One region of the Globicatella sp. PHS-GS-PNBC-21-1553 genome, then DNA from elsewhere that is predicted to be linked to it. Evidence: predicted binding sites of a transcription regulator. Region 1 holds the regulator's gene; the other holds the start of a gene.
What was found. Region 1 encodes HrcA, which represses chaperone genes, less so after heat shock. Its sites were predicted from a motif close to TTAGCACTCNNNNNNNNNGAGTGCTAA; they were not measured.
Positions count from the first base shown of each region.

Region 1 (16,033 bases):
ATTATTTTGTTATCATCATCGGATTCTATCGAAAAAAATTTATTAAAAAATATGTGATTTTTTGCACAAAAGGCTTGACATAACATTGTGAAAAATGTAATATGTACTTGTAAAGAAGAAACACCTATTGAGGAGGATTTAAAAAATGGCAGAAGTTGTAGAAAAAAACAAACAGCAAATTGCTGAAGAGCATGTCGATGAATTAGTAAAAAAAGCGGTGGTGGCATTAGAAGAATTCCGTCTTTTAGATCAAGAGCAAGTGGATTATATTGTTGCAAAAGCATCAGTTGCAGCATTAGATCAACACGGTGTTTTAGCAAAACACGCTTATGATGAAACCGGACGTGGTGTCTTTGAAGATAAAGCAACTAAAAACTTATTTGCTTGCGAACACGTTGTTAATAATATGCGTCATACTAAAACAGTTGGCATTATCTCAGAAGATGATGTTACAGGATTAACTTTAGTTGCTGAACCAGTAGGAGTTGTTTGTGGTATTACACCTACAACTAACCCAACTTCAACTGCAATCTTTAAATCATTAATCTCATTAAAAACGCGTAACCCAATTGTTTTTGCGTTCCACCCTGCAGCTCAAGAATCATCTGCTCATGCAGCGAAAATCGTTTACGAAGCAGCAGTAGCAGCCGGAGCTCCTGAAAATTGTATTCAATGGATTACTTTACCTTCAATGGAAGCAACCTCTGCATTAATGAATCATCCAGACGTTGCTACTATCTTAGCAACAGGTGGTAACGCAATGGTTAAAGCCGCTTACTCTTGTGGTAAACCAGCATTAGGGGTAGGTGCAGGGAACGTACCAGCTTATGTTGAAAAATCAGCTAATGTTAAACAAGCAGCTTATGATATCGTGATGAGTAAATCATTTGATAATGGAATGGTTTGTGCTTCTGAACAAGCAGCCATTATTGATAAAGAAATTTACGATGAATTCTGTGACGAAATGAAGTCATATCACACTTACTTCGTTAATAAAGCTGAAAAAGCTAAATTAGAAGAATTCTGTTTTGGAGCAAAAGCAAATAGTAAAAATTGTGCAGATGCAAAATTAAATGCTGATATCGTTGGTAAACCTGCTACTTGGATTGCAGAACAAGCTGGCTTTACTGTACCAGAAGGAACAAATATTTTAGCAGCAGAAGTTTCAGAAGTAGGACCGAATGAACCATTAACACGTGAAAAATTATCACCAGTGATTGCTATTCTAAAATCAGAAGATCAAGCAGATGGATTGAAGAAAGCTTGTCAAATGGTTGAGTTCAATGGTTTAGGACACTCAGCTGCTATCCATACTAATGATGAAGATTTAGTAAAAGAATTTGGACGTCAAGTTAAAGCAATTCGTGTTATTTGGAACTCACCTTCAACTTTTGGTGGTATTGGGGACGTTTATAATGCCTTCATTCCTTCCTTAACTTTAGGATGTGGTTCTTACGGTGCCAACTCAGTTGGTGATAACGTTAGCGCAATCAATTTACTTAATATCAAAAAAGTGGGGAGACGTAGAAATAATATGCAATGGTTTAAAGTTCCTTCAAAAATCTATTTCGAACGTGATTCAATCCAATATTTACAAAAAATGCGTGATGTTGAAAAAGTATTTATTGTAACTGATGAAATGATGGTTAAATTAGGATTTTTACATAAGATTATCGAACAATTACATTTACGTCGTAATAAAGTGGTTTATCAAGTATTCTCTAACGTAGAACCAGATCCAGATATTTCAACTGTTCGTCGTGGTGCTGATCAAATGAAGAGCTTTGAACCTGATACAATTATTGCTTTAGGTGGGGGTTCTGTAATGGATGCTGCTAAAGTAATGTGGATGTTCTATGAGCAACCAGAAATCGACTTCCGTGACTTAGTACAAAAATTCATGGATATTCGTAAACGTGCTTTCAAATTCCCTGAATTGGGTGAAAAAGCAAAATATGTTGGTATTCCAACGACCTCTGGTACAGGATCGGAAGTGACACCGTTTGCGGTTATTTCAGACAAGAAAAATAATATGAAGTACCCGTTAGCAGACTACTCATTAACACCAACTATTGCAATTATTGACCCTGCATTAGTAATGACAGTGCCAGATTTTGTAACAGCAGATACCGGTATGGACGTGTTAACGCATGCGATTGAAGCTTATACGTCATTAATGGCAAACGATTATACCGATGGTTTAGCATTACAAGCGATTAAGATTGTATTTGAATATTTAGAACGTTCTGTTAAAGAAGCAGACTTTGAATCTCGTGAGAAAATGCATAATGCTTCAACAATGGCGGGTATGGCATTTGCGAATGCATTCTTAGGAATTTCTCACTCAATGGCTCATAAGATTGGTGGATTCTTCCATACTGTCCATGGCCGTACCAATGCGATTCTATTACCATATGTTATTCGTTACAATGGTACACGCCCTGCAAAACAAGGTAACTGGCCAAAATATAACTACTATAAAGCAGATGTTCGTTACCAAGATATTGCACGTTTATTAGGACTTAAAGCTGATACACCAGAAGAAGCAGTTGCTAGCTTAGCTCAAGCGGTTTATGACTTAGGTGAACGTTGTGGTATCGAAATGAGTATTAAAGCACAAGGTGTTGACGAAAAAGAATACATGGCACGTGCAGAAGAAATTGCTTATCTTGCTTATGAAGATCAATGTACACCGGTTAACCCACGTTTAGCATTAGTAAGTGATATGAAAGAAATTATTGAAGATGCTTACTATGGATACAAAGAACGTCCAGGTCGTATAAAATAATTTAGGTAATTTAAAATAATAAGAGCTTTGTGCTGATGCAGAGCACAAAGAACTCTTATTAACACGAAGCACAAAATAATTCGCTTCCTCTTCGTGTTAACTTCAATTGTGGACTAGTTTTTATGGGAGATAATGTCTAGTCATTTCTTATCGGAATAGCCAATCGGCTATTCCGTTGTTTTTGTAAAGAATACAGGCCAAGTGTAACATCACTTGGCCTGTTATTAATAAGATTCTACAAATTTTGTGTGGCCCCACCAGAAGAGAGTATTTCTGGTGGGCATCCACTAAATATTTAGTAGAGAAAATGGAATGGGTAAGAAGTGGAAAATGATCTATTGTTTTCTTGGCAATCTTTATTATTAAACACTCGAGTTTTAAGTATGTGTAAAAATAGATTCACAAAAAAGAAACAGAGTTCTACCAAACATCTTTTTTGAAAACAAGACAGCTGTCATGTTGTTGAATCTCTCACTTGAGAATAAGTACAAGCTTGATAGAGAAACATACCAGAGATATTTACCAAACTTTCCTTAGAGAATCATCATTAGACATTGCTTTCTAAACTATACTTAAAAAACAAGCAAGCCCCCGATAGAAAGGATAGCTAGTATATTATGACTCATTGATATTAGGTGTTATTTGCTATTATTTTTTGGTTTTCTAAGACCGAAATTAATACGACTTTCATCACCTTTCATCAAACGTACCACATTAGAACGATGGCGATAAATCATAAAGGCGGCAATTGCGACAAAGCCAAGACCAAAAATTAACGGTTGGGTAAATAAAACATATAAGGCGGCTAATGAAAAACTGGTTAAGGCGGCTAAACTAATGGTACTTGTTAAATAGATTAATATAAATAACACTAATACAAAGCTTAGACCAATGAAAAAATTATAACCCGCTAGTACGGCAAAAGAAGTTGCGACCACTTTTCCACCACGAAAATTGGCAAAAATAGGATAAGCATGACCTAAAATAGCGGCTATACCGGCTCCCATTATTACCCAATTGGTATGAGGATAAAAGTAATGTGCCAGTAACATCGCTACCAGCCCTTTTAGAACATCGATGACTGAGACAAAAACAGCAGCTTTAAATCCAAAATTACGTCCAATATTGGTGGCGCCACTATTACCACTACCTAATTCTCGCACATCAATTTGGTGTTTCATTTTTGAATACCAAACACCGGTTGGAATTGATCCTAATAAATAACAAATAAATAAAAATATAAATTGCATAATAAACCTCCATCTTTGGATATACGCTATTATTTTACATTAAATAAAGTGAAACAACAATGATTAACTGATCATATTTAAAAAGCAGGAGGCTGGGCAAAAACTTTTTAAATTCTGTTCAGGCATATCTATTTAATTCAAAGCGCAGTGGTTGACTGGCCTCAAACAAGTCGAAAGACGCAGTTTGAGGCCTACTCAACTGTGCGGGGGTAGGCCAACGAAGCGAATATCGTTTAATTTTCTACTTCTGGTCCACTCTCATGTAAGTTGTATTTGCTTAAATTACAAATTTCGAGTAATATTTGAAAAGCAGTAAAGTTATTTGCTATTATAGAAGAGTTGAGTATAAGAAAATTTTAGAGGTGATTAAATGTCAGAAACAAAGACGACACCAATTCAATATAATGATGACGCGATTCAAATATTGGAAGGTTTGGACGCAGTAAGAAAAAGACCAGGGATGTATATCGGTTCGACAGACCAAAGAGGATTACATCATTTAATTTATGAGATTGTCGATAATTCAGTCGACGAAGCTTTATCTGGTTTTGCTGATTATATTAAAGTAGAAATTAAAGCAGATGGCAGTGTTCGAGTACAAGATAATGGCCGCGGGATGCCGGTTGGTCAGCATGCAAGTGGGGTACCGACCATTCAAGTTATCTTAACTGTCCTCCATGCGGGTGGTAAGTTTGGTCAAGGGGGCTATAAATCCTCCGGAGGACTTCATGGTGTGGGCGCCAGTGTGGTTAATGCTTTGTCTTCATGGTTAGAAGTGACCGTTGAACGTGATGGCAATCTTTATCGAATGCGATTTGAAAATGGAGGGAAGCCTGCTTCTAAATTAGTTAAATCAAAAGCTTCAAGTAAATCGGCTCATGGTACTACCGTGCATTTTATGCCAGATAAAAGTATTTTTGGTAATGCTCAAATTAATTCGGAAGTGATTGCTGAGCGATTAAGAGAGTCTGCCTTTTTACTAAAGGGCTTAACGATAGAATTAGTAGATGAACGCCATGACTACCAAGAACTTTTTCATTATGAAAAAGGTTTAGAAGATTTTATTCAATATTTAAATGAAGAAAAAGATGTATTGGGTGATGCGTTTAGTTTTTCAGCGGCGGTGGAAGAATTTGAAGTTGATTTTTCAATGCAATACAATGACGGATACTCCGAAACAATTTTATCATTTGCTAATAATGTTCGGACTGCTTCTGGGGGAACGCATGAAGTCGGTATGAAAACCGGGATTACTAAAGCGTTTAATGATTACGGTCGTAAAGTAGGTCTAATTAAAGAAAAAGATAAAAACTTAGAAGGTAGTGACGTTCGCGAAGGTTTGACAGCTGTGGTATCTGTTCGTATTCCAGAACAATATTTACAATTCGAAGGTCAAACCAAAGAAAAATTGGGTACACCTAAAGCCCGGCCTTTAGTAGAAAATTTAATGTATGAACGTCTTTCAAGTTTCTTAAATGAAAATGGGAACTTTAGCCAAATGATCTTACGCAAGGCGATTCGTGCTCGTGAAACCCGCGAATTGGCGCGTAAAGCTAGAGAAGCCGCTCGTAGTGGGACTAAAAAATCAGCACAAGAAAAATTGATTTCTGGTAAGTTAACCAAAGCTCAATCAAAAGATGCGAGTAAAAACGAATTATACCTAGTCGAGGGGGATTCAGCTGGTGGATCTGCAAAATTAGGCCGTGACCGCCGTTATCAAGCTATTTTGCCATTACGTGGTAAAGTAATTAATACTGAAAAAGCGTCAATGCAAGATATCATGAAAAACGAAGAAATCAATACGATGATTTATACTATCGGGGCAGGAGTAGGAACTGATTTTGATATTAATTCATGTAATTACGATAAAATTATTATTATGACCGATGCGGATACCGATGGGGCTCATATTCAAGTCTTACTCTTAACTTTCTTTTATCGTTATATGAAACCATTACTTGAAGCAGGAAAAGTTTATTTAGCAATGCCACCACTCTATAAAGTTTCAAAAGGTTCTGGTAAGAAACAACAAATAGAATATGCTTGGACCGATGAGGAGTTACAATCAGCTATTAAGAAGATTGGGCGAGGCTATATTTTACAACGTTACAAAGGTTTAGGGGAAATGAATGCGGACCAGTTATGGGAGACAACGATGAACCCAGATTCTCGAATTTTAATTCGTGTAACGATTGATGATGCGGCGCAGGTTGAACGCCGTGTGACGACCTTAATGGGAGCGAAAGTTGAACCGCGTCGTAAATGGATTGAAAGTAATGTTCAATTCACGATGGATGAAGAAGATACTTTATTAAAAGAAAACCAAGGGACTAGTCAGTCTACTGACCAAACAACTGAAGAGTTAATTAAAGAAGCTCATGGATTGAAGGATGATGATGAAATAGACACATTGGAAGAAGCAATGGATTTAGAAAATGCTGAAAATAGTAGCCCTAATCATCATGTAGTAGACGAGACCAATGAAATGACCGAACAGAGTTCAAACGATACGAAAAACACTACTAATCGTAAAAGCAAAAAGCAATCAACGGTTAACCGTCCAACAGCCAAAACAACAAAGAAAAAATCTACTCAATCAAAATCAAAGACAGTAAAAAAAGAGACTGATAAGCCATTGGATAATGAAGATGATGAAAATGGCCAGTTAGAATTATTTTAGGAGGTAAAACATGGTAAAAGAAAATATTCAAGAATTAAATTTTGCCAGTGTCATTGGAGATCGTTTTGGACGTTATTCTAAATACATCATCCAAGACCGTGCTTTACCTGATATCCGTGATGGCTTGAAACCGGTACAACGCCGTATTTTATATGCAATGTACATGGACCGCAATACCGCTAGTAATCCATACCGTAAGTCTGCTAAGACAGTAGGGAATGTAATTGGTAATTATCATCCTCATGGGGATTCTTCCGTTTATGAAGCGATGGTCCGCATGAGTCAAGATTGGAAATTACGCGAAACCTTAATTGATATGCATGGTAATAACGGGAGTATGGATGGCGACCCAGCAGCGGCTATGCGTTATACAGAAGCGCGTTTATCACCTATTGCCGATGAGTTATTACGTGATATTCAACATGAGACGGTTGAGTATCTGCTAAACTTTGACGATACACTAGAAGAGCCAACTGTTTTACCTGCTCGTTTTCCAAATTTATTAGTCAATGGTGCCACTGGTATTTCGGCTGGTTATGCCACTGAAATACCACCTCACAATTTAGGTGAAGTGATCGATGCAGTTGTCTATATGTTAACCCATAAGCGTTATCGTTTAGATGATATTATAAAATTAATTCCTGCACCCGACTTTCCCACAGGGGCGATTATTCAAGGGGCAGACCAAATCCGTAAAGCCTATGAAACGGGTCAAGGAAAAATTGTCGTACGTTCTTTAACTGAAATAGAAGACCTGAAAGGTAATAAGCAACAAATTGTGGTGACGGAATTACCATTTGATGTTAATAAAGCCAAATTAATTCAACGTTTGGATGATATTCGTATTCAGAAGAAAGTTGAAGGGATATCGGAAGTTCGTGATGAAAGTGACCGAAATGGTGTGCGTGTGGTCATTGAATTAAAACGTGAAGTGAATGCTGAAGGAATCTTACAATACTTATTAAAAAATACTGAATTACAAGTTAATTATCACTTTAATATGGTCGCAATTCATAATCGCCGTCCGGAAGTGGTAGGCTTATTGCAAATGTTAGAAGCTTATATTGATCATCAAAAAGAGGTGATTACAAAGCGTACCAAGTATATGTTAACAACCGATAAAAAACGTCTACATATTGTTGAAGGTTTAATTCGGGTTGTGTCGATTTTAGACGAAGTGATTGCGGTCATTCGTAATTCTGATAATAAAGCAGATGCTAAGCGTAACTTAGAACGTGAATTTGATTTTTCAGAGGTTCAGTCAGAATCAATCGTTAACTTGCAATTATATCGTTTAACGAATACGGATATTGAGGCATTACAAAATGAAAAGCTTGAATTAAATGAGCGTATCTTGATGTATCAAAATATTTTAAATAATGAAGATATATTGAAAAAAGTATTGGCCAATGAATTAAAAGACATTAAAAAGCGTTTTGCATCACCAAGAAGAACCATTGTTCAAGCTGAAGTGGAAGAAATAGTCGTTGAAACGAGCATTATGATTCCCGAAGAACAAGTTTATGTATCAGTAACGAATGAAGGCTATATTAAACGAACCAGTGTTCGCTCTTTTAGTGCTTCTGATACGACTGACTTAGGAAGTCGCGATTTGGATTATCCAATCTTTGTTAAAGAGATGAGTACGCATGATGCGATTGTGTTAATTACAAATAAAGGTAACTATATTCATTTACCAGTTCATGAATTACCAGATATTCGTTGGAAAGATATGGGAATGCATATTTCAACTAATTATCATTTAGAAGATGGAGAGCAGTTAATTGCCGCTTTTAAATCGGTAATGGAACCAGACAAATTAAAGCCTGAAGCGAACCCAACATTGGTATTGACTAGCCGAAATGGTAAAATTAAGCAAACAACTTTATCACAATTTACAACTTATCGTAGCTATAAAACTAAGACGATGATGGCAATGAAATTACAAGATAAAGCAGATGAATTGGTGTCAGTTAACCTAGCAAAAGTCGACCATGATTATCAAGTGGTTGTAATTACTAAGAAAAGTTATGGAGTCCGTTATGAATTGTCAGAAGTGGCGATTAGCGGAACCAAAGCACAAGGTGTAGTGGCAATTAACTTGAAGGATGATGATCAAGTAGTCGCTTCATTATTAATTGATAAAGCAGTGGAACGTCCACAATTATTAGCATTAACCCAAAGAGCAAATATCAAACGTTTTGACGTAGAGATTATCTCTCAAGTGAATAACCGCTCCAGTCGGGGACATTTATTATTAAAAGAATTAAAAACGAATCCACATCGCTTTATTCAAGTTTTAGCTTTACAAAAAGGAAATATACCAGTAGTTATCTTAGGTGACACTGGTAAAACACTCGAAATTAAGGCGATGGATATTGCTTTAACCGACCGCTTATCAAACGGATCTGCTATTCAAGAATTAGAAACTTTAGGTAAAGTTGTCGGAATGTATCCTGCGCGATTAAAAATGCTAGATGAGGAATAGTTTTATTTCGATAGGCTCCATCAATAGGATGATAAACATTGATGGGGTCTTTTTTATTTTTTAAGGTGTGAAATGCGCATAAATTTGCTTTTAATCGTCTATCGTTTTTCAGTTTGGCTTGTTTGAGAAAGCTTAGTACAACTCATGATAAGTATTTATTAAGTATATAATGAAAAATTAGTTAATCACTCACAAATGAAAGCAATATCTGATATAATTAATTTTGTATCTAAAGGAGAGAGGCACAGCATGAGAGGTTTATTACCCATTTGGAAAGAAAAAGGCATGACCAGTCATGATGTCGTTTTTCGTCTGCGCAAACTATTAAAAATGAAAAAATTGGCCATACTGGGACACTTGACCCAGATGTAGACGGAGTTTTACTAGTCTGCTTAGGCGAAGGGACTAAATTGGTTGAATTATTAATGGATGGACAAAAAGAATATCAAGGTTCGATTACTTTAGGATATTCGACTGAAACAGAAGACGCTAGTGGAGAAAAAGTGTCGACCACACCTGTGTTAACTCCTGTCAATATTGATTTAATTGATCAAAAAATGGCTGAAATGGAAGGGGTTATCAATCAGGTTCCACCTTATTATTCAGCGGTGAAAGTCAATGGTCGCAAACTGTATGAATATGCAAGATCTGGGGAAAAAGTGGAGCGTCCGATAAGACAAGTACAAATTGATTCCTTTATACGCACCAGTGATCCTGTTTATAATGAAAGTCAACAAACCCAAACATGGGATTTTCATGTTGTTTGTGGCAAAGGCACTTATGTTCGTACTTTAGCCGTTGATTTAGGAGAAAAACTAGGATTTGCCAGCCACATGTCGCGGCTAACACGCAATGCAACGGGTGGTTTCAATCAACAGCAAGCATTAACGCTTGCTCAAGTTCAAGCAGCAGTTGAACAAGGAACCATTAACGAGGCTATTTGTTCGATTGAATCGGCACTGACTGAATTTCCAAGCATCATCCTAACAGAATCACAATATCATGATGTTCAACATGGAAAATTATTACCACATGATTATTTTAGTTCATTAGTGTTGGAACCAACCGTCTTATTTTATCAAGGATTGGCTCGGGCCATTTACCAACCCCATCCCTTAAAACCAAATTTATTAAAACCATTAAGAATGTTCGTCGAGAACGAATAAGATTACTAGAAAGAAGGGTTTCGTAATGAATATAATAAAATTACATCATCCCTATAATCAAGAACAAATTTTTCCTGGACCGATTGTCTTAGCATTAGGTTTCTTTGACGGTGTTCATCGTGGGCACCAAGCAGTTATTAATACAGCAAAAAAAATTGCCAATGAAAAAAAGATTCCTTTAGCAGTGATGACTTTTAATCAGCATCCAAAAATTATTTACCATCAATTAGACCCAGAAGAAGTTACTTATTTGACTTTATTAGATCGTAAAGTTGAGCTATTAAGTGCATTAGAGGTTGATGTTTTATATTTAATTGATTATACATTAGAATTCGGGACGCAAAGTCCCCAAGAGTTTGTTGATCGTTATATTGTCGATCTCGGTGCGGTCACAGTAGTAGCTGGTTTTGATTATACCTATGGTAAGCAAGAGCTTGCCAATATGAAAACTTTGCCGGAGCATGCTAAAGGGCGTTTTGACGTCATTGAAGTTCCTGAATTAAAAAATAATAATTTAAAAGTTGGGACTACCAATATTAAGGATTTATTGGCGAACAATCAAATCGAAATTGCTAATGAAGAGCTAGGTTATTTATATCAAACCAGTGGAATGGTGGTACATGGAGATAAAAGAGGTCGAACAATTGGCTACCCGACTGCTAATGTGCAAATTAATCCTCAAGAAGTATTACCAAGTGTTGGAGTCTATGTTTGCGAGATTGAAGTAGATGGAAAATGGTATCAAGGCATGGCTTCCATTGGTTATAATATTACGTTTGAAGCGAATCGCCAAAAAACCTGTGAAGTCTATATATTAGATTTTGAGCAAGACATTTACGGGCATTTTGTAAAAGTAAGATGGCATCATTATTTGCGTGGTGAAATGAAATTTGATGGCATTAAAGGTCTAATTCATCAATTAGACCAGGATTTAATTAATACAAAAACGTATTTTGAGCAGCTAGCACAACAGTCAACGATACCTGATAATGAAAAGGTGAAAGATGATGAATAGAGCGGATGCCGTTTATATCCATATTCCATTTTGCAAGAAAATTTGTCATTATTGTGCCTTTAATAAATATTTCTATGATGGACAACCAGTAGGTCGTTATTTAACGGGCTTAGCCAATGAAATGCGATTATATATGGATGAAGTAGAGTCTACCAAACCATTTGATACGATTTATGTAGGCGGTGGCACACCAAGTTGCTTAAATATTGAAGAATTAACGCACTTATTGGAGAGCATCCAACAAATATTGACCTATGATGATCAAACGGAGTATACATTTGAAATTAATCCTGGTGAATTAACTCCAGAAAAATGTCGATTATTGAAGTCTTTTGGTGTTAATCGCGTGAGTATGGGGGTACAGAGTTTTAACGATTTGTTATTGCGAAAAATAGGTCGTAATCATCGTGAACGTCATGTTTATCAATGTATTGAATGGTTAAGAGAAGCTGGACTAACGAATTTAAGTATTGATTTGATATTTAGACTACCGGGACAAACGTTAGCCGATTTTGATGATAGTTTAACCAAAGCCTTATCATTAAACTTACCACATTATTCACTCTATTCTTTGATCATTGAAAATCAAACAGTTTTTCAACAATTACAAAGAGAAGGCAAACTGCCATTGCCGTCTGAAGATGTAGATGCCGATATGTTTGAGTTAGCCATTCGTCGTTTACAAGAGCATGGTATTGAGCAATATGAAGTGAGTAACTTTGCACGACCTGGATTCGAGTCACGTCATAATTTGAAATATTGGCATTATACGCCATATTATGGTTTTGGTGCTGGAGCACATGGCTTTATTGATAATGTTCGATACTATAATAATGGACCTGTTCATCATTATTTAAAAGCTACGGAAGCGAATCAAAAACCGGTTGTGAATCGATTACCATTAACAGAGTCTGATCAGATGGAAGAATTTTTATTTTTAGCTTTAAGAACGACACGAGGTTTCTATTTAAGTGAATTTGCGGAGCGTTTTAATCAAGATGCGGCCGTACTGTTCGATGATTTTTTTGTACAACAACAACACAATGGCTTATTAAATATTGCTGATGACCATGTTTATTTAACGAATCGTGGATTGTTTTTAGCAGATTCGGTATTTCGTAATCTATTAGGGACTATTACAAAGTAGGGGGAGCTTATGAAAAAAGATCATATTAGAATTTTGATGAATATCTTTTTGGTATTATTAGGTAATTTCATTTTTTCGATTGCCATTAATTCAGTGATTATTCCGAATGAATTAGGTGAAGGTGGTATCACGGGGTTCTCATTATTCTTTCTATATGTTTTTAATTGGAATAATGCTATTGTTAGTTTTGTGGTGAATACGATCTTACTAATTGTCGGTTGGAGGTTTTTATATAAGAAGACTATTTTTTATACAATTTTAGCGATTGCGTCATTAACGATTTTTTTACAATATATCCATTTAGGAGCATTTATTCCTGAAAATACTATTGTTGCACCATTAGTAGCTGGTTTTCTAATCGGATTATCCGTTGGGATTGTTATCCATGGTAATGGAACGACTGCTGGAACGGACATTTTAGCTCTAATGATGAAAAAATATTTAGGGATTAGCGTGGCGCGTGGTTTGTTAATTTTAGATATTATGATTATTACCCCCTTAACTTTTGTCATTGGCTTAGAAAAAGGTGTGATGACGGTCATTACTTTATTGATTACAAGTCAAGTTCTTTCCTTTATTTTGGAAGGATTTAACCCACGTAAAGCTGTTACGATCGTTTCGAATGAGCATCAAGCGATCGCACAGAAAATTACCGATACATTAGATCGTGGTATTACAGTATTAAATGGTTATGGTTTTTATACGCAACTGGAAAAGCATGTGCTATATATTGTCATTAGCGAACGTCAATTACTGGCATTACAAAAAATTGTTCATGAAATTGACCCTAAGGCATTTGTAACCGTCACCGATATTCATCAAGTGGTTGGCGAAGGCTTTACTTTCTTTATTGAACCTGAGAAAGATACGCCAGCAGTAACCAACCTTTCTAGTAATGAACCTTAATTTATTAAGGCATGGTAATATAGTAAAAGCTAGTCATTTCAAGTCGTTACCACGTTTTAATGATGGATTAATCAATGGAAAGTCTGGTATTGCGACCTAAAAGCCGTTATTGCCTTCAATCCAAACTTTCACATAATGAGATGGAAGCAAAGAGACGATTACGAAAGTCATAAATTAAATAGCTAAGTGTATGTATTAAGTAACTGTTAGTACAGGGCCCCAAACCAACTTTTTTATGACTCAATTAATAGCTTTGTTTTTAGCAATTATTTTCTATTTTAAACTAAACATTTTATCATTGTTATACAAAACCTTATAATAGCAACTTTTTGTCGATTAGCACTCTCTATAAAAGAGTGCTAATTTTTTATTAAAAAGTGTTGACAAAGGCTATAGTAGGGTGTATGATATAGATAGGTTAGCACTCCAAGTATATAAGTGCTAATTTGTGAGGTGAGAAAAATAGATGAATTTAACGCCTAGACAACAACAGATATTACAGTTGATTGTTAAATTGTACGGAGAGACCGAAGAACCTATCGGTTCGAGGACTTTATTGCAAAGAAGTGTCTTACAAGTAAGTCCAGCTACTGTTCGTAATGATATGATGGCGCTCGAGCAATTAGGGTTTCTAATGAAAGCTCATAGTTCAAGTGGTCGTATTCCTTCTTATGAAGGCTACCAATTTTACATTGATCGATTAATCGAACAACTAAAGCAAGAGTCTGAAAATAAGCCAGAACAATCAAGTAAGTTATTTGGTGAACGTTATTATGATGTTCAACAATTTGTCTTACATGCGACGAATCAGTTAGCACACTATACTGGTTATCCGGTAGTCGTTTTGATTTCGAATCTGAGTCATCGTAGGATGCGCGATTTTAAATTAACCAAATTATCGGATTATCAACTCATTGCGTCAGTGATTAGTGACCATGGACAGGTTGAAAGTCAATTATTTGATTTACCATATGCTTTAAAAGACGAGGCAATCGATAGGATTGAACAAATTATTCAAGATGAATTGATCGATTTAACATTAGATGATGTGTATCAACGTATGAAATTGACAATTCCCTTAAAAATTCAACAGGCTGTTTCAGTACAATTGAATTTTGCCTCTTTAATCAAAAAGGCAATCGAAGCACATGACAGTCAGTATTATCATGTTGCAGGAAAAAATCATTTGTTTGATCTCATTGATCCACAACTACCAACTGAAGGCTGGCGCACTTTGTTTGATTTAATCGATGGAAACGAAGCCTGGTATCAATTTTTAACTGATGCAAAAGTTGGTTTGAATGTCACATTTGATTTTACAACGCCACCGTATCACTTTAAAAATGTAAGTATCGTTACGGCGAAAAGTAAAATTGGCAATCATGTCATTACCTTTGGTTTGGTAGGTCCTGCGACAATGCCTTATCATAAAATTATGACAGGAATGCAAGATTTATTAATCGAACTATCGAATTATTAACAATTAAAAGGAGGTATCGTAGTGGCAGAAGAAAACAAACGTAATGAAGAATTAGAAAAAGATGTTCCAGAAGTTGAAGTTGATTCCCAAACTACCGAAGATGTTGTAGAAACAACAGCAGAAGTTAAAGCAACATCAACTGATGAAGAAACAGTAGAAACTACAGCAGAAGTAGAAGCAACATCCACTGTTGAAGAAACAGTAGAAACAAAGGTGGAAGAGAATCCACTTGCTGAATTAGAAGCAAAAAATGATGCTCTAGAAGACCAAGTGCTAAGATTACAAGCTGAAATTGCGAATATGAAAAGATCGAACGCTAAGGATCGTCAAGATTTAGCAAAATATCGTTCGCAAAAATTAGCAACTTCAATGTTAGAAGTAGTTGATAATCTAGAACGCGCTTTACAAAGCGAGACTAATTCTGATGACGCTAAAGCATTGAAAAAAGGTGTTGAGATGGTTCTCTCACAATTACAAAATGCTTTTGAAAGTGAAAACATTAAAGTCATTGATCCAATGGGAGAAAAATTTGACCCTAATTTCCACCAAGCAGTCAGCGTGATGGAAGCAGAAGAAGGTCAAGATTCTGACGTGGTAATCAATGTTTTACAAAAAGGATATTTATTGCATGAACGCGTGATACGACCAGCAATGGTTATTGTATCTCAATAATTAAATTATAAAGGAGAAATGTAAAATGGCTAAAATTATTGGTATTGACTTAGGTACTACAAACTCAGCTGTCTCTGTCTTAGAAGGTGGAGAAGCAAAAATTATTCCAAACCCAGAAGGTAATCGTACCACACCTTCAGTTGTTGCTTTTAAAAATGATGAAATTCAAGTAGGGGAAGTTGCAAAACGTCAAGCAGTGACAAATCCTAACACTGTAAGTTCAATTAAACGTTATATGGGTGAAGACCATAAAGTTTCAATGGGTGGCAAAGACTACACACCACAAGAAATTTCAGCGATGATTTTACAATACTTAAAAGGTTTTGCTGAAGATTATTTAGGCGAAAAAGTTGAAAAAGCTGTTATTACGGTTCCTGCTTACTTCAACGATGCTCAACGTCAAGCGACAAAAGATGCTGGCCGTATTGCTGGTTTAGAAGT
Region 1 is NZ_CP085470.1:2,170,176-2,186,208, forward strand. Features, by position in the region: gene adhE (bifunctional acetaldehyde-CoA/alcohol dehydrogenase) at 146-2,788, shown strand; gene plsY (glycerol-3-phosphate 1-O-acyltransferase PlsY) at 3,427-4,038, opposite strand; partial or broken gene parE (DNA topoisomerase IV subunit B) at 4,409-6,454, shown strand; gene parC (DNA topoisomerase IV subunit A) at 6,729-9,206, shown strand; partial or broken gene truB (tRNA pseudouridine(55) synthase TruB) at 9,456-10,372, shown strand; gene ribF (riboflavin biosynthesis protein RibF) at 10,398-11,387, shown strand; gene hemW (radical SAM family heme chaperone HemW) at 11,377-12,534, shown strand; gene LB888_RS10485 (YitT family protein) at 12,544-13,440, shown strand; gene hrcA (heat-inducible transcriptional repressor HrcA) at 13,907-14,920, shown strand; gene grpE (nucleotide exchange factor GrpE) at 14,942-15,592, shown strand; gene dnaK (molecular chaperone DnaK) at 15,618-16,033, shown strand, end outside.

Region 2 (16,033 bases), 1.0 Mb from region 1:
ACTTTTTCTAACACCTTGATCATCTTTCGTATTCCCTGTATAAAATAAATACAGTTGTTCATTATGAACGATTGCACTTCCGGAATATACGCCATTTTTATCAAACCAATCGTCTGATTTTAACGCAATAGGTAATTGTTCCCAATGCATCATGTCTTTGGAACGTAAATGCCCCCAATATTTTGTTTCATGATTGGTGTTATATGGATTTAACTGATAAAACACATGATAATATCCTTGAAAATAACACAAACCATTTGGATCATTAAGCAATCCTTCAGTCGGTGTAATATGGAAATGTTGTGCATATTTCCCCTGATTTCTCAATTAATTCATCCCTTTCTTAAAACCTTAAAGATTAAATAAGTCTTACTCATTTTTATTACTCGTGTCTTCCTCCACAGTTTACTAAACTTAAAATAGTAATTACCATTTCAACTTTGCTTTTATAATTAACAATTAAAAACACGAATGAGGTTGGGGTTAGGCATACACTTGATAAATTTTAGTCAAGATTATTATTCGTTAATTAATAGCGCAGTGGTTGAGTGGTCTCAATCTGCGTCTTAACGACTTGTTTGAGTCCTACTCAACTGTGCGGGAGTGGGCAGACGAAGCGAAAATTATTTAATTTTCTACTTCTTGCCCACTCCCAGCCTCAGTTAAATTATTATTTCGCGGTCATTTCATCATTAAAACCAAACATATAAGTTAATCCATATGCAACTCCAAAGGCCACTGCCATCATTAAGAAGTACGGTAATAATTGATTTAAGTATAATAAAGTACCAGGTAAGACAGTAACTGACATACCAGTTGCTTTAAGGTTTAAAATACTACCTAAAAAACCACCTACAGCACCACCAATTAACCCCATCACAAATGGTTTACCATAACGTAAGTTAACACCAAAGATAGCTGGTTCAGTAATTCCTAATAAACAAGAGATACCTGCTGAGAAAGATAAGGTTTTTAATTTAGCATTAGTGGTTTTTGATCCTACACCAAAGATTGCGCCAGCTTGTGCAGCGGTTGCTGCGGTTAAGAAGGCATTAAATTGGTTGACACCATCTTTTGCTAATAATTGCACTTCCAAGAAGTTGAAAATATGGTGAATACCAGTCACGACGATTAATTGTTGTAACCCACCAATAATTAATCCGGCTAAACCAAATGGTAAAGCTAATACCCATTCCGTTGCTGATAAAACGACTGTTTCTAATGAATGGAATACAGGTCCAATCGCAAATAAACCTAAAATATTCATGATTAATAACGTTAAGAATGGTGTGACTAATAAATCAAAGGTTTCAGAAACATGTTGATGTAGCCATTTTTCTAATTTTGCACCGACCATCCCAACAATAAAAGCAGGGATTACCGTACCTTGATAACCGACAACGGGAATGAAACCAAAGAATTGCATTGGCTCGGCTCTACCACCTGCTACATCATAAGCATTTGGCAATGAAGGGTGTACCATCATCAATCCTAAGACAATCCCTAATACTGGGTTACCACCAAATACTTTAAATGAAGACCAAGCGACTAATGCTGGTAAGAAAGCAAAAGCTGTATCCGTTAAAATTTCAGTCCATTGAATAAAATTTGGGTTTAAGCTCTCTGGAGTCATTCCAAATAATGCCAATATGTCAGGCTGTGTTAATAATCCACGAACCCCCATAAATAACCCGGTCGCTACTAAAACCGGAATAATTGGAACAAACACATCACCAAAAGTACGAATGGCACGTTTAAAGAAACTACCTTGTGGTTGTTGTTCAGATGCTGATGCTTTTTGATCAGATTTTGTCACCGTATTAACACCTGGTAATTGAGCAACTGCATCATATACTTTATTAACGGTACCCGTTCCAAAAATGATTTGATATTGTCCTGAGTTAAAGAAAGCACCCATTACTTTATCGACATTTTCCATTTTTTCTTTATTAATTTTTTGCTCGTCTTTCACCATTACACGTAAACGAGTTGCACAGTGAGCCACGCTATTAATGTTTTCTGTTCCGCCTAAATTTTCCACAACGGATTTTGCTATATCTTTGTAATCCATTTTGATACCTCCATATATTTGTTTACTTTTTGGAACCAGTTCCGAACTGCTGAGTTCATTATACGAAATAAAAAAATAAAATGCAACATGGAAACGTAAACAAAATGATTAAATTAAGGTTTTCAAACTACATTAAGTTATAAAAAAGAGATGACCTCCTTACCAAAACGCTGGTAATAAGTCATCTTTTTGAAAGCGATTGAAAATAATTTTTCAAAAAAATTCATTATTTTCATGTTTTCACAGGTCTTTTTCTTCATCTTTTATCCAAAACAGACTCTCTTAAAATTAATTTTGTTGGTAATTCGATGCTTTCTTCTTGTTGCTGATGATTAATTCGGTGTAACAAATGGTCCGCCGCAATCTCGCCCGCATTAAAATAAGGATATTCGACTGTTGTTAAACCTGGATAAAAAGAAGCACCGGTCGCATGATTCCCAAAGCCCGCAATACTAACATCTTTCGGGACTCTTAACCCTTCTTCTAAACAGGCTTTCATCGCACCAATGGCCATCATATCGGTTGCTCCCACAATTAACTCTGGTTGCGATAAAATTAACTCTCGCTTAGTCACTTCATATGCTTCGTCCATTCTAAAGCCCGCCTCTAACTCTTCAAACTCCGTATCCCCGAAGGCTAGAAATGTATTTCGTATAGCGTTACGACGGTATATCCCAATCGCAGGGTCGTTTTTAGTAGCTGCTAAATAATGAATTTTACGATGACCCAATCGATAAAGGTAATGCGCTAATTGTTCTCCAGCTGTTTGTTCGCTAAAGAAAATTGAATCTCCTATTGGATTTTCTTGCCCCACTACCACAATTGGTATTTTAGATGCTTTCATTGTTTTTTCTAAATCTTCTGAAAAATGGGTCATCAAAAAGATAATGCCATCCATCCGGTTCGCTTGAAAACTTCTTATCGCCTCTAATTCTGATTCGGGTTCAAGGTTTGAATTGACAATTAATAATTTATAACCTTTTTTCTTAAGTAACTTTCTACTCCAGATAACATTGTATTTGACGCATAACTATCTAAACGTGGTGTGATCGCTCCCACCATTTTCGTTTGCTTTGCTTTTAAACTTTGGGCAAAGGTGTTCGGTAAATATCCTGTTTTTTGGATCACGAAATTTATTTTCTCAGCTGTTTTCTGACTTACTGAGCCACCATTAAGATATCTCGAAACGGTGCTCTTGGCAACGCCCGCTTCTCTTGCAATATCATTAATCGTAACCATTCATCCACCTCCGTTTTCACTCGCTTTTCATTTTATCATGATTTTCTAAAATTTGCATTAAATGATGAAAACGAATTCCTTTAGCAATTGTTTATTCATTTCAACAATACTTTTTTTAACATACTCACTTCAGCTAACTATTAAATAATAATACCATGGAGATGATCGATTTCGTGTTGAATCACTTGCGCTAAAAAATCTTGATACTGTCCAGTATGCTTTTTAAAATGAGCATCTTGGTAACTCACCGTTATTTTGCGGTAGCGAGTCGTTTGACGCACTCCTTCTAATGACAAACAACTTTCTTCAACCTCATATGGTTTCGATTTTGCGATGATTTGTGGATTCACCATTACCATGTCAATCGGTCCTAAAGAGAAAATAATAATATTTTTCAAATGGCCAATCATATTAGCGGCCATGCCAACACAGTGTTCACGATTAGCATTTAAAGTATCTTGTAAATCTCGGATGATAGGCAGATCCGCTTTAGTTGCTTCTACTGATTTTTGTGATAAGAGAAAGGTATCTTTTACTATTGGTTTGATCATTTGCTACTCCTCATTTATTCAAAATCTACGATGACACAAGTGTTGGCCACCCAGTCCCCAATTTGTTTTTTCTCACTAGTAAAGAAACTGATTAAATATAAAAAGGGATATGGTCTTTGAATAATTCTAGATACAATTTCTCTAAAGAAAATATCTGATAGTTTTAGATTATAACCATCCAAGCGAACCGTTCTTAAGCCCATTATCATCTTGCCTAAAGTTTGTCCTTTAAAGATTAAAGTCAATCCCGCAAAGTAAAGACAATAAATAGCAGTTGAAATTCCAAAGTTAATCAACGACGTAAAGCTCCACATGCTGAAGAACAAATTAATAAGTCCCGTTATGACTAAGCTATCAATTAAAAAGGCCACAACACGTCGATGGGCACTAGCAATATAATGAAACTCATAAGGTGAGCCTTTATCAATTTTATGTTTACGATCCGCTTCCCATGCTGCTTTCTCGATTGCTTGATAATTGTTGGTTGAATCCTTACCGGTTGACCAATCATACTCCTCTTTGGTAGAGGTGGCAGCTGTCTGTTGGTTCGTTTCATTAGCTGTCAATAGATCAGCATCTCTTGAAGCATCGTCTTTAGGCGTTGACTGCGTCTCGTTAGTTGATGGCTCCTGGTTTAAAGAATTGTCTTTAGGCGTTAACATCGTCTCGTTTACAGGTAATTCCTGTTCAGATACATTTTCATTAACTGAAGATAATTCAGGTGTAACATTATCATGGAGTACTTTTACATCTTCGTAATCCTCCCGTGCAAGAACGGCATCATCTTCTGCATCATGAGTTAACGATTCATTGACAGTGTCAACTAACTCCTCATCGCTTGTTGCTTGATTCTCGTTATTCGTAATGGCATCGCCAGCTGCATTTTCTGAAAGTTGTTCGACTTGATTAACCCATTCGTCCTCTAAAGTTGATTTATCTAATTTTGTCATTAGTGACCACCTCGATAAATATATTGAGCAGTTGGTGATTGTTGTGTTTCAATGAATGACCACACTTGCCCAGCCTGTGAAGTTAAATCTTGATTCCGTTTAAAGTTTAAACCAAATGGTAAGTAGTTTGAAAAGAGACTTGCATCTTTTGCTACATATTCAAATACCACTGGATTCTCAGCTGCTATTTTTTCTGCCAGCCCCTTAATTGCGTCAGCTTCATAACCGATTTCATCAACCAGACCATTTTCAACAGCTTGACGTCCATCAAACACACGTCCATCCGCTACTTTTAAAACTTCCTCTTTGCTCATACCTCGACCATTCATCACAATTTCTAAGAAACGTTCAAAAGAATTATTTAAGTAAGTTTGGATTACTTCTTTTTCTTCTTTCGTCATTGATCGAGTAGAACTCATAATATCTTTCATTTCGCCGGATTTAATAACATTTTGCTTCACACCAATATTTTCCATTAATTGTGAGAAATCATAATTGCCCATAATAACTCCAATTGAACCGGTTGTTGTCTCTTCGGCAGCATAAATTCGATCTGTTTCTGCTGAAATATAATAACCACCACTAGCTGAGACTGAGCCAAATGAAGTATAAATCGGTTTGTTCGTTTCTTCGCGAACTTTTTGAATTTGCGCACGTAACTCAGCACTTTCATAAACACCACCGCCAGGACTGTCAACTGCTAATAGTATCCCTTTTACGGTTGAGTCTTTGGCAGCTGCTTTAAATTGTTCTAGCACTTGTTGGTGCTGATATCCTTCACTACCACTTATCAAAGAACTTGACCCATTATCTTGAATCACGCCATTGACACGGATAACTGCGATACGATTGGTGACATCATTACCTTGTAAGACTTTTTCATTAAAATCTTGGCGATTCAGTACCATGTCAGTTAATGATTCTGAACTAGATGTTTGCTCATTTTGCTGTTTTTGAGTCGTTGTAAAAGCGCCCAGTCCTAAAATAATTAATGAAGCTCCTATCGCAACCAATCTTTTAGTCGTGGCTTTTTGTTGAACTTGCGGCATCTTAATCATCTCCTTTTTAATACTTTTAGTATATCAAGTTTATAGCTCTTATCCAAATAAAAAAAGCAAAGGACCGAACGATTTTGTTCTATCCTCTGCTTGGATTTGTCTTCAATTTTTTGCTCGCTAAATAATCGTTATTCAACTACGTGATAAGCATTTTTCACAAGCGACTTTGAATACTTAGGTTTATCTAGGCTAGGAAGTAACTGAGTTAATAGCTGTTTTAGCATAAATCATTTCTTACATCATTCCTGGCATACCGCCGCCCATTGGCATTTCTGGCTCATCTTTTGGTATCTCTGCGACAACCGCTTCAGTAGTTAATAATAATGCTGCTACTGAAGTTGCATTTTGTAAAGCAGAACGAGTCACTTTTGTTGGGTCAACAATTCCTGCTTCAATCATATTTTCAAATTTATCGGTAGCTGCGTTATAACCAATGCCTTTTTCTGCACGATTAATTTCATTCACAACGACTGAACCTTCTTTTCCTGCATTGGCAGCAATTTGACGAACTGGTTCTTCTAAAGCACGCGCCACAATGTTGACACCTGTTGCTTCATCGCCAGTTGCTTCAATGGCTAATACTTGTTCTTGAACATTCAATAAAGCTGTACCACCACCAGAAACAATTCCTTCTTCAACCGCAGCACGTGTCGCATTTAAGGCATCTTCAATACGTAATTTACGTTCTTTTTGCTCTGTTTCAGTCGCTGCTCCTACTTTAATCACCGCGACGCCACCAGATAATTTTGCTAATCGTTCTTGTAGTTTTTCACGGTCGAAGCTTGATGTTGTTTCTTCTGCTTGAGCACGGATAATTTGGATACGATTTTCAATAGCCGCTTTATCTCCTGCACCTTCAACAATTGTTGTTGAATCTTTCGTTACCGTTACTTTACCTGCATGTCCTAAGTGCGCTGTTGTCGCATCTTTTAATTCGTAACCTAATTCTTCTGAAATAACAGTTGCTCCAGTTAGTACAGCAATATCTTCTAACATTGCTTTACGGCGATCACCAAATCCTGGGGCTTTAACTGCTACCACATTTAAGGTACCACGTAATTTATTTAATACTAAAGTAGGTAATGCTTCACCATCAACATCTTCGGCGATGATTAACAAAGGTCTACCAGATTGCATAATTTCCTCTAATAATGGTAAAACATCTTGAATATTGGTAATTTTACGGTCTGTAATAAATACTGCCGGGTTTTCTAAGTTCGCAATCATCTTCTCGTTGTCAGATACCATGTATTGTGATAAATAACCACGATCAAATTGCATCCCTTCTACTACTGATAATTCAGTGTCAATGGATTTAGATTCTTCAATCGTAATAACACCGTCATTGCCGACTCTTTCCATTGCATCAGCAATTAATGCACCAATTTCTTCATCTCCTGAAGAAACAGCTGCAACTTGAGCAATCGCATCTTTAGATGATACAGGTTGTGATAAACCTTTTAACGCTTCTACGGCTACTTTCGTTGCCATATCAATTCCACGACGAATCCCTACTGGATTGGCACCAGCAGTAACATTTTTCATTCCTTCACGTGCAATTGCTTGGGTTAAAACGGTTGCGGTAGTCGTTCCGTCACCTGCTACATCATTGGTTTTTGAAGCAACTTCTAATACTAATTGTGCTCCCATGTTTTCGAAACGATCTTCTAATTCAATTTCACGAGCAATCGTCACACCATCATTGGTAATTAATGGAGAACCATATGTTTTATCTAACACAACATTGCGACCTTTTGGTCCTAAAGTGGTTTTAACGGTATTTGCTAAAATATCTACTCCACGTAATAATGAAGCACGAGCATCTTCTGAAAATTTTAATTCTTTTGCCATTATCTACCCTCTCCTATCCTAAAATTGCTAAAACTTCTTCTAAATCAATAACTAAGTAGTCAGTACCTTCATGAGTAATCGTTGTTCCTGAAAACTCATTGAATAAAACAACATCGCCAGCTTTCACAATGTCTTCATCGGTTACTAATTGACCTAAAGCAATTATTTCACCTTGAGTGGGTTTTTCTTTCGCAGCACTTGCTAATACTAACCCACCTGTTGAAACTTTTTCATTTGATTCTAGTTTGATTAATACACGTTTTCCTAATGGTTTTAACATCATTGCATTCCTCCATTACTTGATATTTTTTAGCACTCTAACACCCTAAGTGCTAATACAGTTATAATAATAGGTCATTTTTGGTCAAAAATCAAGTAGTTTGACTAGATTATTTAAATTAATTTGACTTCGCTAACTGTCGTTGGACGTTTATAAATTGAAACCAGGTATTGCCCACATTATCGTAAATTTGCTTAAAATAAAAATTATAAGTCTGGTTATCAATCGTATCAGGTGGTGCAATCTGAATTACTTTTTGAGAACCATTTTTAAGTTGTTGAATTATTTTCGCCTCTAAACTCCACGCCGGATAGACCGCCTTAGTAATTTGATAATAGGGCTTTTTCAAAACGTAAAAAAGAATCATCTTCCGGATAAAAATTATGATCAGGATTTAGCAACTGATTACCCATCACTCTATCACCTCTATTAGCTTATAAACTAACATAAGATTATAGAGTTTGCAAGTAGATTTAGTCGATCTTGATGCAGCAGATGAACCAATACTGTTTCTTGACTTTTAGATTATACTAACTATTTTTTAGTGACGTGGAATAATTATATTTAGAGTTTTTTCTCCACAGATTATTTCATAATGATTACTTATTTAAGCGTCTTATTTCAAACAAAAAAGCCGTTTTACTGTACGGCCAAGACAGAGATAGTTGGATAACCTCCTTTCAGTTTTCAGACGGTTTCAAGGTGCTATCCTCCTTCCATGTTATTAAGTAGTTTATAGTCTTACTTAGACTTAGTTATTAATTTGACATCACCGCTATAATGAATGATTTGCCAAGCTTTACTAAATCCTTTATTAATCAAAATGACTCATAAAAAAACGACTATAATTACTATTCATTTAAAGGGCATTTTTCGCATTCTATAAAGCCTAAACAAATTTTATTGTTAATGTGAATACTTACTGCAACTCTCATTCATAAATCTGCTCAGTCGTTCATTTTTAGTTATTTCAATTGTCATCTTTACATTCATTATACTGCTCTTAATTCAAGATTCAATCAATTTACTTGTTCTATATATATCTTTTACAATTCATTTTTTCAGCTAAATAGCACGGTAATCAAATAAAATAATTATTTAGTTCTTAAACTGTCATCTTGACGATTAACAAAAAAACCGAAGCAAAGAGTATTCGAATTAAGCTCCGCTACTCTGCTTCGGTAAAAATATTATTCAAATAATCCTTTTAAAAGCTCTTGAAATTCTTCTTCTGTCGCTACAATATGTTGATTACTATCTTCACCATCTAAAACGCCATCGATATTTAATTCATCTAAGTTTTCAGATAGATTGTCCCAATTTACTACTTTTTCTTTGTCTGCATCTTTCATTTTACACCCTCCATCATAAATATTATTTATGATTATATTATACCGTAAAACCGCCTACAATTAAATATAAATTATTTAGCTGCTTTCATTTTAGGACATTGGACACGTAATAAATCCACTGTTTCAAATAGACTGGTTACATAATCAGTATCTAACATATAGATAACATGTTTCCCTTCTTTTACAGATTTAATAATGCCGTTATTTTTTAAGGTAATTAAATGATGTGATGTGGTCGCTACAGAAGCATCAATAAATTGAGCTATTTCATTTACACATAATTGAGGATAGTGAGATAAAATTTCGACAATCTTAACTCGGTTTAAATCCCCTAATATTTTAAAAATAGTTGCTTTATGTTCTAGGGTTGCTTCGTCAACAAAGTTCGATAATTTCTTTTTCTCACGTTCAATTTCTACATCAGCCATACAGATGTACTCTTTCATATTATGCCTCCTCTTTTCCAAAATTATATCATCAAATAGATGAAATTGCTATTTGATACATTATAAACGCTTTAATAGAGTTATCAATTCCTCTTTATTTTAATCGTTTTAACTATTCCTCACCGATGGTGGTTTCTGCTAATGTTGTGGTTTCTTCAGCAGAGTCTATTTCTGCGGTTGCCTCAGATTGCGTATTTTCTTCATCGTTGGAACTTGTTGTTTCCGTGGTTATCACTGAAACTAACCCATCATCAAAGATATCAATACCTGTTTTCTTAATAAATTCCTGGCTTGAGATGATCTTTTTAGCTTCTGGTTGTTTAATCGTTGCTTTTTCTAAACCTATACGATATTCAATAACATGATGCGCATCATCGGTTGATAGACTCATGGCTATTTCCCCTAATTTCATTGAGAAACTGATTGTGCCAAGATACCCTTTTTGTAATTCTTCTGTTAAACGCTTCGTTTCATCAGTAGCTTCCACTAATGATTGAGCCAATTCGACTAGTTGTTGTGACTCTTTTTGATCGATATTAAAGACATAAACTGTTCCTTCTTGTTCTGTTTCATGAACCTCAGCACGGTTCGTGTTCTTTTCAACATATTGAGTGATTAATTCTAACATCCAATGATCAACTGAATTCAATCGTTGTAAAAGTGTATGATTACTTTCATTAACCTCTGGATGCTCAATATAAGTGCCTAAAATATCATCGATATGTTCTTGTGCGTAGACATAATAAGCTTCGACTGAACTATCTTTATATTGTTCATAGTCATTATTTAAGCGTTCCGCAGCTAATTTTGCTAAATCTTCTGCTAAATAAAACGAAGTTTTAACATTATTTTGTTCGTCAGTTTGAATCAGAACATTAGTGCCGCCATCATTACCTTTTTGGTTTAAAATATAGTAAAGATGATTATCCTTTAAAGCTGATAAACTATCAAGCATAAAATCCACACCGTTTTCACTTTCCATTAAATTAAACATTGTGGACTTATTCTCAGGAGAATTTTTAAGTGCCTCAAGTAGCGCTTGTGGATCTTTAAAGTCATATTGACTCTCACCATTCTTTTCCACAATAGAAGTAATATTTCTGGTAGTATCTGACTCATCAGCTGCTGGTGTAGTAGATGCTTCAGCAGGTGTTACGGTTGTTTCTGTTTGGAGTGTTATTTCTGTTTGGCTACTTTCTTCTGCATGCATTATTGGCAAAGAAAAATTTGTCAACAATAAAAGCAAACTAAGTTTTGTTAATTTTTTATGCATGATTTGCCCCTTCCTCCAAATATTTTTTGACTTCATTTCCCACAAACAGGCGATTGTTATCGGTAATTAAAATCGGGCGTTTAATTAACATTCCATCAGATGCTAGTGTTTGGATTTTTTCTTCGACTGTAAAATTTTTCCAATCATTCTTTAATTGGCGTTCTCGATAAACTTGCCCGTGGGTATTGACTAATTTATCGATATTTTCCTCATTAATAGAAGACAACCAACCACGAATTTGATCCGCAGTTGGTCGATCCGTTCTGACATCTTGATATTGATACGTAATATCCGCTTGTCTTAATAATTTTTCGATTTGACGGCAAGTACTGCACGTTTTAAGTCCTATTAAATAATACATTGTTGCTCCTTAATAATTAGTCAATATTTCAGCAATCGTGACAACCAAAGGCATCACCACATCTGGATTTAACCATTCTGTTTTACCTGTTGTTACGGTTAACAAAGCATAGCTCCAAACTTTAACATCGGAATATGTTTCAATATTTGTTTGAAGATATTTTTTTAAGAATAATTTAGTAAGCGAATGCGCTTGACTTTCTTTGAATAGTGGTCGATCACTCTTTGATAGTTTTCCTTGATTACGAGCATCATTGGCGGTTGTTTTATTCCCTGTGATAATACGCGTAATAAAAGAAGTCGTCTCAGTTTGACCTGGGGCAGTTCCTTGATTAATACTCGTCGTAGTAGATGACTCCGGTGCCGGTGATTGATCAGTACTATCCGTTACTTCGACTGAAGATACCGTGGTTTCAGTTGGTGGTTCGGTCTCTAATGGCTCTGTTGTTTCAGGAGTTGTTGTGTCATCATCAAATGAACCTGGTGCCCCTGGGGTCACTTCACCACTCTCTTCAATAATTTCCTCATAAACTTTAGTCGTTGTGGTTTCTATGATACTCGTTTCCGTATAAATTTGAGTATTTTGATTAGTAGAGTAACTGTTCTCTTGTGCAGCGACCATTGTATTTGAAGTTAAATGAACGCTTGCAAATAATGTTATTAATCCTATCGAAAAAGTTGTCTTCATGTAATGTTGCTTGGTCTTTAACAATATTGTCGCCACCTTTCATCAGTTAATCCTCTTCATAATTATATTATCATAATATAAATTGAAAAATCTAATTGTTACCATTTTGTAGTAAAACATTAATCAAATTTTCGTTTTGGAATCGTATTGTTATAAACCCCATTCTTAAATTCAGTTCCCTAAGTATCTCCTATTGCTTGTTATGGCTTAAAAAGTCTTTTTTATGTTTGAATACCTATAGTGATAATGCTATAATAATATTGATGAAAAACATTTCACAAGGAGGAGAATTATGGAATTTTTAACTTTTAAGACAATGGCAGAAGGTTCACAAAAAGCTTTTGAAATTATCAAAGAAGCTAAGGAAAATGGTGCTAACACTTTCGGTTTAGCAACAGGCAGTACACCTGAAAAGTTATATGAATTAATTGTAGCATCAGATTTAGATTTCACCGATTCAATTTCTATTAATTTAGATGAATATTACGGTTTAAGCGGCGATCATCCTCAAAGCTATCGTTATTTTATGCAACAACACTTATTCGATCACAAACCATTTAAAGAAACTTATGTTCCAGATGGTTTAAATACTGACGCAGAGGCAGAAGCTGCTCGTTATGAAGCAATTATTGATGAAAATCCAATCGATGTACAAATTTTAGGTATTGGTGAAAATGGTCATATTGGTTTCAATGAACCTGGTACTTCCTTTGATGCAAAAACTGCATTAGTTGATTTAACTGATTCAACTATCCAAGCAAATAAACGTTATTTTGAATCTGAAGCAGATGTTCCTCGTCAAGCTTACAGTATGGGAATTGCTTCCATTATGAAATCTAAAAAAATTATCTTAATGGCTTTCGGTAAAAACAAAGCCAATGCCATTAAACAATTAATGGCCGGTGAAGTAACAACAGATTGCCCGGCAACAGTTTTAATTAACCACCCCGATGTAACGGTCATCGTAGATGAAGACGCTGCATCACTCATCTAATCTTTATTATAATTCAAAGCCTCATACTTCGGTATGGGGCTTTAGTTTGATTTCGACACCCTTTATTCGAAATGAGTCCCCCTTCTTAAAATTAACTGTAAATTTAGATGATTGACTAGACAATTAAGGTTTCGATACCGCTTAATATACCTCTGCTCCTTTCAGACTGCTTTTCGCTTATTTTTTGTAAAGACTGAAAAAAACCTGCCCAGACAGGACAGGTTGTCATCATCGATTGATCATTCAATTTAATGTTGGTAGGTAACTCCCGAAGTCATACAATCTTTTAAGATGGTTACGACCTCATCTTTAGTTAATGGAACATAGCTATTCGTTAAACGTGGTTCAACCCGTTCGGCCATTTCTTCAAAGTACTCTTCATCGATTTCAACTTCTGGTAAAGTCATCGGTAGGCCAGCGTCGACAAAAAATTGATATGTTTTTTCAATCGCTTCTTTAGCCATCGAAAACTGATCAGCTTGATAGGGAATTCCCCATACATTATGAGCATACATTGCAAAACGATCTACTGTTTCTTCATTTAAAATATACGACATCCAGCGTGGTGTTAAAATGGCTAATCCGACAGCATGGGTGATATCATAATAGGCTGATAACATATGTTCGATCGGATGACATGTCCATGGTCCTGGTCGTCCGATCGAAGTAATACCATTAAGGGCCATCGTAGAAGACCACATTAAATTAGCACGCGCTTCATAATTATCCGGTTGCTCTAATGCAATAGGTAGATAATGGATACACGCTTTTAATATCCCTTCAGCTAAGCGATCTTGAACAAACACACCTTCTTCTCGATTGAAGTAAATTTCAAATGTATGACTCATAATATCTGCTGTGCCGGCAGCTGTCTGATTTTTAGGCACAGTGAAAGTATACGTCGGATCACAAATTGAGGCATAGGGATATAAAACATAAGCTCCTGTACCTTTTTTCTCTTTCGTTTCAAAGTTGGTGATAACCCCACCTGTATTCATCTCTGTTCCAGTAGCAGATAAAGTCAAAATATCGATTAAAGGTAAAGCATCTTTAATTTTACTTGAATCTGCAACTAAATCCCACGCATCGCCATCATATTTTGAGGCAGCAGCTATGACTTTGGAACAATCAATCGTTGAGCCTCCACCTACTGCTAAAATCACATCAATATGATGCAGTTTACATAATTTTGCCCCTTCACGCACTGATTCGATTCGCGGATTGGGATCAATCCCACCTAATTCATAAATCTCACAATCGGCTAGTAATTCTTTTACACGATCATATAGACCATTGCGTTTAATACTGCCACCACCGTATGTTAATAACACACGCTTGCCAAAACGATGAATTAACTCCGGTAAACGTTCAATTTGATTTTTTCCAAAATAGACCTTAGTTGGTATATCATAGACGAAATTCTGCATAATGACACCCCTTATATTTGATGCTTTTATTATAACAAAGTTCATCTTGATACAAAAAGAAATCTGTTTTATTTTTGTATTTTTCTATATATTATTAGGTCAACTTATGTTTATTTTTCTATTTTATTTTGTATAATAGAAATATAAGAATAAAAATGGGGGCTGAATATATGTATATTTCCAATATAAATTCTTCTTCAATTAAAATCAGTCGAATTGAACATTATTTGTTACAAACTAAGGATAGTAAAGTATTACAGACAGAAGATAATTTGATGTTGATTTATGTCAAAAAAGGCCAAACTCATTTTGGAATTGATGACAAAGATTATCGTTGTCAAGAAAATGATATCTTAATTTTAAATCCGCAACAAAAAATATCGTTTGAAGTAGATAAAAATTCAGAAATCATCACAATTTTATTAACCGGTTTTGTCTTTACCTCTTCTGTCAATCTTGATTCTGTAGATGGTCACTTTTTAGTGCATAACCGTGGACGTACTTTACGTCATTATTTCGATTTATTATTACTTGAAAATGAATCAAAAAGTCGAGGTACTGACCAAATTATTAAACGCCTAGTAGAATGTATCATGATTTATGTGTTGCGTCATTCGGATATTTCAATTAAGGATAATGGCAAATTAGCAAAATCAAAAGATGTACAAGAAGTCCAAAATTATATCCGTGATCATTATTCGGAAAAAGTGACGCTAGAACAATTGGCAGAGGTGTCAGATATTAATAAATTTTACTTAATCCGTATTTTTAAACAAAATACTGGACTTTCGCCAATTGATTATTTGATTCATGTGCGTATCGAAGAAGCAGAAAAACTTTTAATTCATACTGACGAGCAAATAGCGGATATTTCAGCTAAAGTTGGCTTTAATTCACCGTCACATTTTACTAAAGCATTTAGAATGATTAATCATATTACGCCATCACAATTTAGAAAAAAACATCGTCATCCATAATTAAAAAACTCTTTGAATGATATCTCATTAAACTTAATAACTGTTTTCGCTTCATAAGCTCAGTTGTTTAATCGATTCATTCAAAGAGTCTTTAACTTGATTATACTATTGTTTTCTAACAATTAATACTGATAGGCCTGTCTTGAAAATAACTCGGGCAATGATGCTTCTCGTCAGCTATTTAAAATAACTAATAATTTGATTCTCGCTTTAACGCCGCTTAATCCTTGTGCAAAGACAATCCCCATTTGCTTTAATTGCTTGCCACCACCTTGATAATCGTATACATCTTCAGTGATGCTATTAAAAGCTCGAGATACCATGACAATTTTAACTCCTTTAGCTAATAAATTTTGAAGTTTCACCATTAATTGTGGTGGCAAATTACCCGCACCAAAACCTTCGATGACCAATCCATCATAATGGTCAAATATCTCCAGACCTTTCAGCCTCCATACCTAAGTACGCTTTAATGAGTCCCACTCTTTTCTCGATAGTTGTCGCTTGAGTCTTCGT
Region 2 is NZ_CP085470.1:625,935-641,967, forward strand. Features, by position in the region: gene LB888_RS02845 (sucrose-6-phosphate hydrolase) at 1-327, opposite strand, end outside; partial or broken gene LB888_RS02850 (sucrose-specific PTS transporter subunit IIBC) at 680-2,071, opposite strand; gene LB888_RS02855 (trehalose repressor) at 2,328-3,080, opposite strand; gene LB888_RS02860 (LacI family DNA-binding transcriptional regulator) at 3,035-3,310, opposite strand; gene LB888_RS02865 (peptide deformylase) at 3,451-3,861, opposite strand; gene LB888_RS02870 (RDD family protein) at 3,876-4,811, opposite strand; gene sppA (signal peptide peptidase SppA) at 4,811-5,860, opposite strand; gene groL (chaperonin GroEL) at 6,104-7,720, opposite strand; gene LB888_RS02885 (co-chaperone GroES) at 7,734-8,003, opposite strand; gene LB888_RS02890 (hypothetical protein) at 9,191-9,352, opposite strand; gene LB888_RS02895 (ArsR/SmtB family transcription factor) at 9,424-9,798, opposite strand; gene LB888_RS02900 (hypothetical protein) at 9,911-11,071, opposite strand; gene LB888_RS02905 (arsenate reductase family protein) at 11,064-11,432, opposite strand; gene LB888_RS02910 (hypothetical protein) at 11,442-12,143, opposite strand; gene LB888_RS02915 (glucosamine-6-phosphate deaminase) at 12,412-13,113, shown strand; gene LB888_RS02920 (iron-containing alcohol dehydrogenase) at 13,362-14,540, opposite strand; gene LB888_RS02925 (helix-turn-helix domain-containing protein) at 14,711-15,517, shown strand; gene LB888_RS02930 (hypothetical protein) at 15,691-15,900, opposite strand; gene LB888_RS02935 (asparaginase domain-containing protein) at 15,944-16,033, opposite strand, start outside.
Region 2: a site for HrcA is predicted at 8,030-8,056, ahead of LB888_RS02885 (co-chaperone GroES). Genes of this name have one in related genera too.